DNA from 3 places in the Parafrankia sp. FMc2 genome. Region 1 is predicted to be linked to each of the others. Evidence: riboswitches for the same ligand, from Rfam matches in the RefSeq annotation. Region 1 holds a riboswitch; each other region holds the start of a gene.
What was found. Region 1 has a riboswitch for cobalamin ahead of metE (5-methyltetrahydropteroyltriglutamate--homocysteine S-methyltransferase). Riboswitches for the same ligand answer to the same signal wherever they lie in the genome.
Positions count from the first base shown of each region.

Region 2: it holds a riboswitch for cobalamin, as region 1 does, so the genes downstream of both, AB1460_RS16365 (ABC transporter substrate-binding protein) here and metE (5-methyltetrahydropteroyltriglutamate--homocysteine S-methyltransferase) in region 1, are expected to answer to the same signal.
Region 3: it holds a riboswitch for cobalamin, as region 1 does, so the genes downstream of both, AB1460_RS29620 (ABC transporter substrate-binding protein) here and metE (5-methyltetrahydropteroyltriglutamate--homocysteine S-methyltransferase) in region 1, are expected to answer to the same signal.

Region 1 covers NZ_JBFLUG010000018.1:31,901-35,168, reverse strand. The annotation lists gene metE (5-methyltetrahydropteroyltriglutamate--homocysteine S-methyltransferase) at 1-1,085, opposite strand, end outside; cobalamin riboswitch at 1,327-1,481, opposite strand; cobalamin riboswitch at 1,750-2,021, shown strand; gene metE (5-methyltetrahydropteroyltriglutamate--homocysteine S-methyltransferase) at 2,163-3,268, shown strand, end outside.
Region 2 covers NZ_JBFLUG010000041.1:17,165-20,432, forward strand. The annotation lists gene AB1460_RS16360 (iron chelate uptake ABC transporter family permease subunit) at 1-292, opposite strand, end outside; gene AB1460_RS16365 (ABC transporter substrate-binding protein) at 403-1,605, opposite strand; cobalamin riboswitch at 1,638-1,840, opposite strand; gene AB1460_RS16370 (pyridoxamine 5'-phosphate oxidase family protein) at 2,059-2,511, shown strand; gene AB1460_RS16375 (TOBE domain-containing protein) at 2,588-3,010, opposite strand; partial or broken gene AB1460_RS16380 (zinc ribbon domain-containing protein) at 3,106-3,268, shown strand, end outside.
Region 3 covers NZ_JBFLUG010000135.1:15,450-18,717, reverse strand. The annotation lists partial or broken gene AB1460_RS29630 (IS256 family transposase) at 1-710, opposite strand, end outside; partial or broken gene AB1460_RS29625 (transposase) at 784-954, shown strand; cobalamin riboswitch at 1,215-1,356, shown strand; gene AB1460_RS29620 (ABC transporter substrate-binding protein) at 1,464-2,471, shown strand; gene AB1460_RS29615 (FecCD family ABC transporter permease) at 2,543-3,268, shown strand, end outside.

The DNA.
Region 1 (3,268 bases):
TCGAGGCCCCGCTCCAGGGTGAGGTCGAGCGGCACGTGCAGCAGTGAGCACGAGGTACTCACCACCAGGTCGCCGGCGAGCCCCAGCAACGGGACGCAGGTCGACAACGCGGCCGGCAGATTCGTGCGCCACACGTTCCGGCCGTCGACGAGGCCCGCGACGATCGTCGTCCTGCCGATGCCGCCGATGCCGGCGAGCGCGGCCAGGTTGCCAGGCGCGGCCACGAAGTCCAGCCCGATCGCCTCGACACCGACCGACGCGAGCACTGGCAGAGCCGCGCCGATCTCGCCGAAGCAGGTGGAGACGAGAAGCTTCGGTCGCGCCGGCACCGCAGCCAGTGCCGTGTAGGCGCGGCGCAGCCCCACGAGCTCCCGCTCCGACAGGTCGCGGGCCAGCGCCGGCTCGTCGAGCTGCACCCAGGTAGCGCCCGCCGCGGCCAGCCGGCCAAGCAGATCCGCGTAGGCGGCAACCAAATCGTCCAGCAGGTCCAGCGGAGTGAAGCCGGCCGCCGCGACGGTTGAGGCCCTGGCCAGCAGCAGGAAGGTCAGCGGGCCGACAAGCACCGGACGGGTGTCGAGGCCAAGCGCCCTGGCCTCGGTGAACTCGCGTTCCGGCTTGCGCCCGGCCAGCCGGAGCCGGGTGTCCTGGTCGAGCTCGGGCACAAGATAGTGGTAGTTGGTGTCGAACCAGCTGGCCATCTCCAGCGATGGCAGGCCGGCACCGCCACGGGCCATGGCGAAACAGACGTCCAGCTCCAGCGAACGGCCGGGACGCGCGGCGGCGGAGGCCACGCCACGGTAGCGGTCGGGAACCGCGTCGAAGAGGACCGCCGCATCCAGCACGTGGTCGTAGAACGAGAACGTGTTGGAGGGCACGGCGTCCAGCCCGGCGCCGGCGAGCTCGGTCCATACCTGCGCACGCAGCGCAGCGCCTGTGCGTTCCAGTTCGGCGGCGTCGATACGACCCGCCCAGTACGCCTCGGTCGCCACCTTGAGCTCACGGGCTCGACCAATCCGTGGATACCCCAGAACGGTTGTGCTGACCGTGCCGATGTCGCTGTCGTCGCCGTCGCCAGAAACCGACATGGGTTCCATCCCTCGGGAAGCACGCCGTGGTCGGTGAGCCGTACGAAGGAGGCAGGCGACCACGCGACGGCGGGCGCCACGGGGCCGGCGGACGGATGCCGGATTCCACCTCGGCGGCTTTCCCGAGACCGACGCGCAGCCCGCCCGTTCGGCCGCGGTCGTACCCGCGACACGCCATCGGCCACCGACCCACCCGCGAGGTCACGGACCCCCGCACGCCGGCGGCGCGCGGGCGGGGGGCAGGTCTTCGGACTCGCGGACGACCGTCGGCCGACCGGCCGACGAACCTACTGGCCGCCGCTTCCCAGGTACACCATCCACCCAGTGCGTACTGACGGCGTTCGTTCCCACTCACCGCTGCGGGGCAGTCCCGGACTCGCACCGGGTTCCCTCTTACGACGTCCCCTCACTGCCAGGCCCACCCGTCGCTGCCACGAGATGTCGAGGTTCCTCGCACACTCCGGCAGCCCACCCGGGCCGACCCCACCGCGGGAGGACGAACCCACCGCGCCCACGATCATACGGGGTGCCACCCACGAGCTTCGTCTCCTCCGCCCGGCCGCGGCCAGCCGTGTCGTGGCCAGCGCCGCGCCCGCGGTGCCGGCCGCGGTCACGTGCCCGTCCCACCGTTGCTAGGCTGCTGAATGCAGCTGGTTCGATCACAGCTCCTCACCTCAACGGGGGTGGCGATGCTGTGGGAGACGTGAGAGGGAACCCGGCGCGAATCCGGGACTGCCCCGCAGCGGTGAGTGGGAACGAACGCCGTCCGATGCCACCCCGAGAGGAGTGGCGCGACAGCACTGAACCCGCGTGGGCCCGGCCAGTGATGCACCGGCCAGGCCCGGGTTTGGGAAGCGACGGCCAGTAGAAACCCCGATCCGAACGGATCGGGAGAGCCCGCGAGTCCGAAGACCTGCCCGCTGTGCGTGTCCGCGATCGCGGGCGCGTTTGGCTGTGGCCTCGTGGGCGGGTCCGCGCCGTCGATACCTGCTGGTCCGCGTTCGTCCAGGACCGGGATGGGTGTCGGTGCCGTGCTGGCGCTTTCGCGAGGTCGAATGGACTCGCGAAGGAGAGGCCATGAGCACCACCGGTCCGGCAAGTCGCGCGACGGTGTACGGATACCCCCGACAGGGGAGCAAGCGGGAGCTGAAGAAGGCGACCGAGGCGTACTGGGCTGGCAGCAGCGACGCCGAGCAGCTGCTGGCGACGACCCGCCAGCTGCGCCGGGAACGCCTCCAGCTGCTGCGCGACGCCGGGGTCGAGGAGATCCCGAGCAACGACTTCTCGCTCTACGACCATGTGCTCGACACCGCCGTCCTGCTGGGTGCGGTTCCGCCGCGGCACCGCGAGGCCGTCCCGGACGTGAGCACCCCGCAGGGCAGGCTGGACCGCTACTTTGCCATGGCCCGCGGAAACGACCAGGTGGCGCCGCTGGAGATGACCAAGTGGTTCGACACCAACTACCACTACCTGGTGCCTGAGCTCGGCCCGGACACCTCCTTCGCGCTGGACCCGGAGAAGCCGCTGCGCGAGTTCACCGAGGCCAGCAACGCCGGCGTGATCACCCGTCCGGTTCTGGTCGGCCCGGTGACGTTCCTCCTGCTGGCCAAGCCAGCTCCCGAGGTCGGCGACGGGTTCGAGCCGCTGTCGCTGCTGGACCGGATCGTGCCGCTGTACGCCGATCTGCTTGCGCGGCTGCGCGCCGCCGGAGCCGAATGGGTCCAGCTCGACGAGCCGGCGCTCGTCCTCGACCAGCCGGCGGCCGTCCTCGACGCGCTGCGCGGTGCCTACGCCACCCTGACCGCGGGGGTGGACCGGCCGAAGCTGCTGCTCGCCACCTACTTCGACCGGGTCGGCGAGGCGTTGCCGGTGCTGCGCGACAGCGACCTCGACGGCATCGGGCTCGACTTCGTCGGGCCGGCGTCGGCCAACCTGGCCGATCTCACCGCGGCCGGTGGCCTCGGCGACAAGCGGCTCGTCGCCGGTGTGGTCAACGGGCACAACATCTGGGCCGCCGACCTGACCGCCGCCCTCGACATCCTCGAGAACCTGCGCGGCCTGGCCGGCCGGGTCGACGTCTCGGCGTCCTGCTCGCTGCTGCACGTGCCGCTGGACGTCGCCCTCGAACGCGACCTCGACCCCGGCATCGCGGGATGGCTGGCGTTCGCCCGGCAGAAGCTCGA
Region 2 (3,268 bases), on a different contig from region 1:
CGACACCGAGGCTGGCGCCGGAGCTGACACCCAGCGAGTAGGGGTCGGCGAGCGGATTGCGGAACAGGGTCTGCATCTGCAGCCCGGCGACGCCGAGGGCCGCGCCGGCAAGCGCGGCGGTGAGCGCGCGGGGCAGCCGGATCTGGCCGACGACGACCGTCCACCGCGGGTCGTGCGGCGCCCGCCCGGCGAGGACCCGCAGGGTCTCGTCGAGTGGGACGGCGACCGAGCCGACGGCGAGCGCGAGCAGGAACGTCGCCGCGACCGCCGCCACGAGCCCGCCGAGCACCAGCGCCCGGCGCCCGCCCACCCGGCGGCGGCCGCGGCGCTCAACCGCGAGGGGCTCCCCCGCGGCAGCTCCGGCGGGCACCGCCGTGGGGGACGTGGAGGTCGGTGACGTCGTCACGTGATGCGGCGGTAGAAGGCGAAGGTGTGGTCGGGGAAGGCGTCGGGGTGCAGGATCGCGGCCAGGTCGCCGAGCACGAGGTCGGGCCGGGTGACGCCGCGTTCCCAGTAGTCGTTGCCGCCGCCCGGCCCGATGACCAGCGTGTTGCTCCACACCTGCCCGCCGTGGACGGCCGCGAGCTGGCCGTACCGCTCGTCCTCGGTGGTGACGTCGGCGAGGTTCTCCCATTCGCCGTCGGCGAGCCAGACGGGGGCGCTGCCGGATTCGGTGAACACCGTCTCGAAGTCGAGTTCGAGGCTGCCGGTGTCGGTCTCGCCGGCCCACGGGTAGGTGGCGCCGGCGTCGGCGAGGAGCTTGCCGACGTAGCTGCCACCGGACGGCATGTACCAGGTGCCCTGGTACATGGTACCGATCAGCGTGGAGACCGGGTCGCCGCCGGGCACCCGGTCGGCGATGGCGGTGTAGTCGGCCTCGATCCGGTCGAAGACCTTCGCCGCTTCGGCCTCGTCGCCGGTGAGGGCGGCCATGAACTTCACCCATTCGGCGCGGCCGAGCGGGTCGGCCTCCAGCCATTCGGCGTTGGCGACGACGGGAATGCCCGCGTCCCGCAGCGTTCCGTACTCGGCGGATTCGGTGCCGCCGGTCATCACGATGTCCGGTGCCGCGGTGACGACCCGCTCGGTGTCGATCTGGCCGCCGGGGGCGTACTCGACGATCTCGTCGGCGTCGGCGCGGGCCCGGATGTCCTTGTCGACGACGGTCGCGGCACTCGCCACTCCGGTGAGGACGTTCTCGCGCCCCAGGTCCACGAGCAGCGGCAGATGCGTGGTCGAGCCGGAGTAGAGGCCGCGGACCGGGATCTCGATCCGTGGTGCGCCGGCGAGCTCACCGGTCAGTTCTGGCTCGGGCGTCCCGCATCGGTAGAGCACGTACGACTCGGGTTTCCCGTCCGGGTACGGCTCCTTCACGGTGAGGACCTGGTAGGCCTTCTCGTAGCGGACGGTGAAGTTCTTCGCGTGTTCCAGCGTCGAGCGGTCCGGGAAGTAGTCGGCCGCCGGGTCGAAGTCGGTCACGCACCCCCGGGCGTCGGCATCCGCGCCGGCCTGCGGTGACGAGGATGTCCCGTCGTCACCGCAGGCGGCGAGCAGGGCGGGGGTGAGTAGGAGGGTGGCGCTCAGGGCCACCAGACGTGCGCGCATGCCGGAATCGGCCGCCTTCCAACACCTCGTGGACGGATCGCGGGTGCCGTGGCCGGTCTCCTGGCTGACGGGTGGTGCGCCGGCGGCCGCCTTCCCGGGCGTGCGGTCCGTGTGGCCCGCTGCCCAGTGGCTTCCCCGGCAGGCGGGGAGTGGCTGTCGACATCCCGATCACAGTGGCGAGGGCCGCTCCGGCATCACACCGGTCTTCCCGAACACCACGGCGACGAGAACGGTACGGTCCACACCACCTCATCTGCAAGGCTATGCAAGTGTTTTCTCGTTCTGCCCCAGACCGTCCGAGCTCGGCCCTAGCCTGGTCGGTTCGCCACCGCTGGCCGGCTGCCGGCGGCTGGCCGCTGGCCGCTGGCCGCTGGCCGCTGGCTGGCAAGGCGGCGCATCTGGCCTGGAGCCCGCCATAGGGTCGAAAGACACCGGGCTGACGAAGGGACAACGATGAGAGAGCAGCGTCGGGGCCGCAAGATCGCCATGGCCCAGGACGAGGTGGATGCCTTCCTCGCCGAGGAGCGCACCTGCCGGGTGGCGACGACGAGCCCGAGCGGTCCTCATCTGACACCGCTGTGGTTCGTGTGGGACGGGCAGGCGCTGTGGCTCAACTCGGTCGTGAGAAGCCAGCGCTGGACGGACCTCGAGCGTGATCCGCGGGTCGCCGTGGTCATCGACACCGGGCACGGCTTCGGTGAGCTGCGCGGGGTGGAGATCCGCGGCCGGGCGGAGAGCGTGGGAGAGGCCCCGCGCACCAGCACCCCCGACCCCGACCTCGCCAACACCGAGCTGCTGTACGCCCGGAAGTACACCGGCCGCGACGAGATGCACTACGACGGCCGGCACGCCTGGCTGCGGGTGGTCCCCGAGAAGATCAGCAGCTGGGACTTCCGCAAGATGTAGGGCGGCGGGGCCGGCCGCCGGCCGCCGGCCGCCGACAGCCGGCTGGCGGCTGGCGGCGGCGGCTGGCGGCCTTGCGTCACAGTGCGGAGAAGGCGACCTCCGTCGACTTGATCAGTGCCGTGACCGCCGTTCCCGGCTCGAGGCCGAGGTCGTCGGCAGCGGCGCGGGTGATCGCGGCGGTCAGCTCGGTGCCGGGCCCGAGGGCGACCCGGGCCAGCGCCATCGCGCCGCCGGTGTCGAGGGCGACCACGGTGCCGCTGAGCCGGTTGCGGATCGTCAGCCCGGAGGTCGCACCGATGGCCAGGGAGACGTCCGTCGCCTTGATCAGCACCTCGACCTCGCTGCCGATCGCGACACCGACGTCCTTGATGGCGTCCATGGTGACGGCGGAGGTGAGCGTCTCGCCGTTCGGCAGATCTATGCGAACGGTGCCCATCACAGCGCCGCCGGTGATCTCGGCGACGGTACCGGTGAGCCGATTGCGGATGCTCAAGGTCATCGGGAACTCGCCGTGGATACCCCGGTCTTCCGGCCGGAGAGGAAACGGTGCTCCACACTGGAATGCATGTTCGGTCCTTTCGGTAGAATGTTGGCGTGCCCCGCTTTCGGCTCTATCCGTCCGCCGGACAGGTCGGCGGGCCGGTTGAGCACTGCAGGCATGCGCGTTTTGCGCGGAATCTGGCGGTGGAGCAGCAGGAATGGCGGACGCCCCACCGGGCAAGGCGCCGAACCATCTGGAGCACTGCCGGCAGTTGAC
Region 3 (3,268 bases), on a different contig from region 1:
ACGCCCCGGTTGCGGATCTCGGTGAGGACCTGCAGCCAGTACTTCGCCCCCTCGTGGCCGTCGCCGGCCCACAGGCCCAGGATGTCCCGCTCCCCGTGCACGGTCACCCCCACGACGGCGTAGAACGGCCGGTTGGCGACCTGGCCGTCACGGACCTTGACCACCACCGCATCCACGAAGATCACCGGGTAGACGCGGTCGAGAGGCCGGTTGCGCCACTCGGTCATCTCGGCGACGACCTTGTCGGTGATCCGGGAAATCGTGTCCTTCGACACCGAAGCACCATAGACCTCGGCGAAATGCGCGGCGATCTCTCCGGTAGTCAATCCGCGGGCGGCCAGGGACAGCACGATCTGATCGATGCCGTTCAACCGGCGCTGCCGCTTACGCACAATCGCCGGCTCGAAACTGGCGTCCCGGTCCCGGGGAACATCGATCTCGACCGGGCCGATCTCCGTCAGGACCGTCTTCGTCCGGATCCCGTTCCGGGAATTCCCGTTGTCACGGCCGGCAGGGTCGTGCTTGTCGTAACCCAGGTGCGCGCTCATCTCCACTTCCAGAGCGGTTTCGAGCACGGACTTCGTCAGCCCGCTCAGCAGCCCCCCAGGCCCGACGAGGTCCACGCCCTCGGCGCGGGCCTTCGCGACGAGCTCGGCGGCCAGCTGCTGGTGATCGATCGGGGTCGGCATGGGATCGAGCGTCTCGCTCATGATCGTCCCTTCCCGCCGAGTCAGCCTCGGCGGCACGGGCCAGACCACACCCACCGTTGATCAGACACTCCCACGCTGGGTCGTCGAACGCAGCCTGGGGTGGATCATGCTACGTCGCCGGCTGGCCCGCGACTACGAGACCCTTCCCGCCAGCTCCGAATCCATGATCCACATAGCCATGATCGACAACCTCGCCAGGCGCATAACGGACGAAGCCACCCCAACCTGGCGAGGCACCTACTAGAACATAAGCCGCAATCAGGGCAAATTAAACGCCCTCTCAGATGCCAGATGCCGGCGGAGACGCTTTGGAGTGCACACCGGTGGTCGTCGCTCCTTGACCGAACGTAACCGGTCAGGTCTCGTAGATCGTTCGCCGGACGGCCGTTGACGTGGTGGCCACGTTCGATCTCCGCGCGGCCTTCCCGACCCTGAGCCTCGAAGGAGGAGGTTCGACCGGGACCGATGACTGTTGCGCCTCAGTTGTCGACACTCGCCAAACAGGCATATCTACCCTGGTAGCCTCCTGTCTTGCTTCGCGACAGGTATCGGGGAAGCCGGCGTGAATCCGGCACGGTACCGCCACTGTGAGTCGGCCATGGAGATGGCCGCGAGTCAGATACCCGGCCTGTCGCACCCTTCCGTGATCGGGGCGAGTACCCCGAGAAAGGGGTGTGGACGCTGATGCGCGCCCGTCACCTGCCCTTCCGTGGATCTCGCCTTCGGGATCGCGCGACCCGTCAGTCAGCCGTCGTGTCGGCCACCGCCGCGATGATGGCCCTCATCGCCGGTTGCGGTTCTGATGACGCGGGCGAGACAGACCGGTCCGCCGCGGCCGTCACGGTGGAGAACTGTGATCGGCAGGTCGGTGTCACCGCTCCCCCGCAGCGGGTGTACGCGACGTACCAGCCTTCGGCCGAGATGATGAGCGCGCTCGGGCTGGGTGACCGTCTGGTGGGCTCGTCGTTCTTCGACGCCGAGTTCCTGCCGGAGTATGCGGACGGCCTGCGGGGGGTGCCGTACAGCGAGAACAATCCCACCCGCGAGGCACTCCTGGCCACGAAGCCCGATTTCGTCTTCGCCGGCTACGGCACGGTGTTCGCCGCCGACACCCCGGATGGTGTCGGGACGCGCGCCAGCCTGGAGAAGCTCGGTATCCAGTCGTACATCCTGACGCCGTTCTGCCCGACCGAGGACGGGAGGACCGACCAGGAGGTCGACCCGGCCGACGTGTCCATCGACGCCGTGTACGACGACCTTCTCACCATCGGCAAGATCTTTGACGTCGAGGACAAGGCCCGGTCACTCGTCGACGACTACAAGGATCGGATCACGACCGTCGAGACGGCGGTGAAGGGTGCCGAGAAGCCCACGGTCGCCTACGTGCGTCCGCAGGAGGACGGGACTTTCCAGGTCTGCACCGGGGTCGACTTCGGCACCAGGATCATCGAGGCCGCCGGGGGCGTCAACGCGTTCGAGGACGTGACGTCGACCCGCAACATCTATGTCGATGCCGAGGAGCTCATCAAGCGCGATCCGGACGTGATTCTCACCAACTCCGGCTTCGGGGTGGACTACACGCTCGACGACGCGATGGGAAACGTGAACACGATCGTCGACAACCCGGCGTTCGCCGGGTTGACGGCGGTGAGGAACAACGCCGTCCATCCGTCGCTGTTCGCCGACCGAAGCGCCGGGGTTCGCACCGCGCACGCCGTCGAGCAGATGGCCTCGCTGATCCACCCCGACCTCGTCGACTGACGGTGAGTCTCGCTCCGCCCGCCACCCAGACGCCTTCCTCCGGTGCGGGGGCAGGCGATTCAACCCGCCGGATGCGTCAGGGGGTGCTTCGCGGCGGGTGGAGTCGATCGCTGGGTCTCCTCGTCGCCGTCGCGGGGCTTCTCGCCGCCACGTGGGCCTCGATCGTGCTCGGCGTCAACGCGATCAGTCTGGGCGACGTCCTCGACGCGGTGTCCGGCGCACCGGTCACCGATGCGGAACGGATCGTCTACCACCTGCGCATTCCGCGAACGGCGACCGGCCTGCTCGCGGGAACGGCGCTGGGGGTCGCCGGGGCCGCGATGCAGGGCCTGACCCGGAATCCCCTGGCGGATCCCGGCCTCCTGGGCATCAACGCCGGAGCCGCGCTCGCCGTCGTCGTGGCGATCAACGTCTTCAGGCTCAGCGGTGTCTCCGGCTATCTGTGGTTCGCCTTCGGCGGCGCGGCGGTGGCCGCGGTCTTCGTCTACGCCCTCGGTTCACTGGGCCTGGGGGGTGCGACCCCGGTCAAGCTCGCGCTCGCTGGTGCGGCGACCACGGCGTTCCTTGGCGGGATCACGACGATGATCACCCTGCGTGACGCCTCGTTGATGGACGACTTCCGTTTCTGGGCCGTGGGCTCCCTGACCCGCGCGGACGGAGCCGCACTACTGACGGTCGCGCCGTTCGTCGGCGTCGGACTCGTTCTCGCGGGGGGCCTGAGTCGCACACTCAACGCCCTGGCTCTCGGGGACGATCTCGCCCGCAGCCTCGGCACGCGGTTGTGGGCCGCCCGTGCC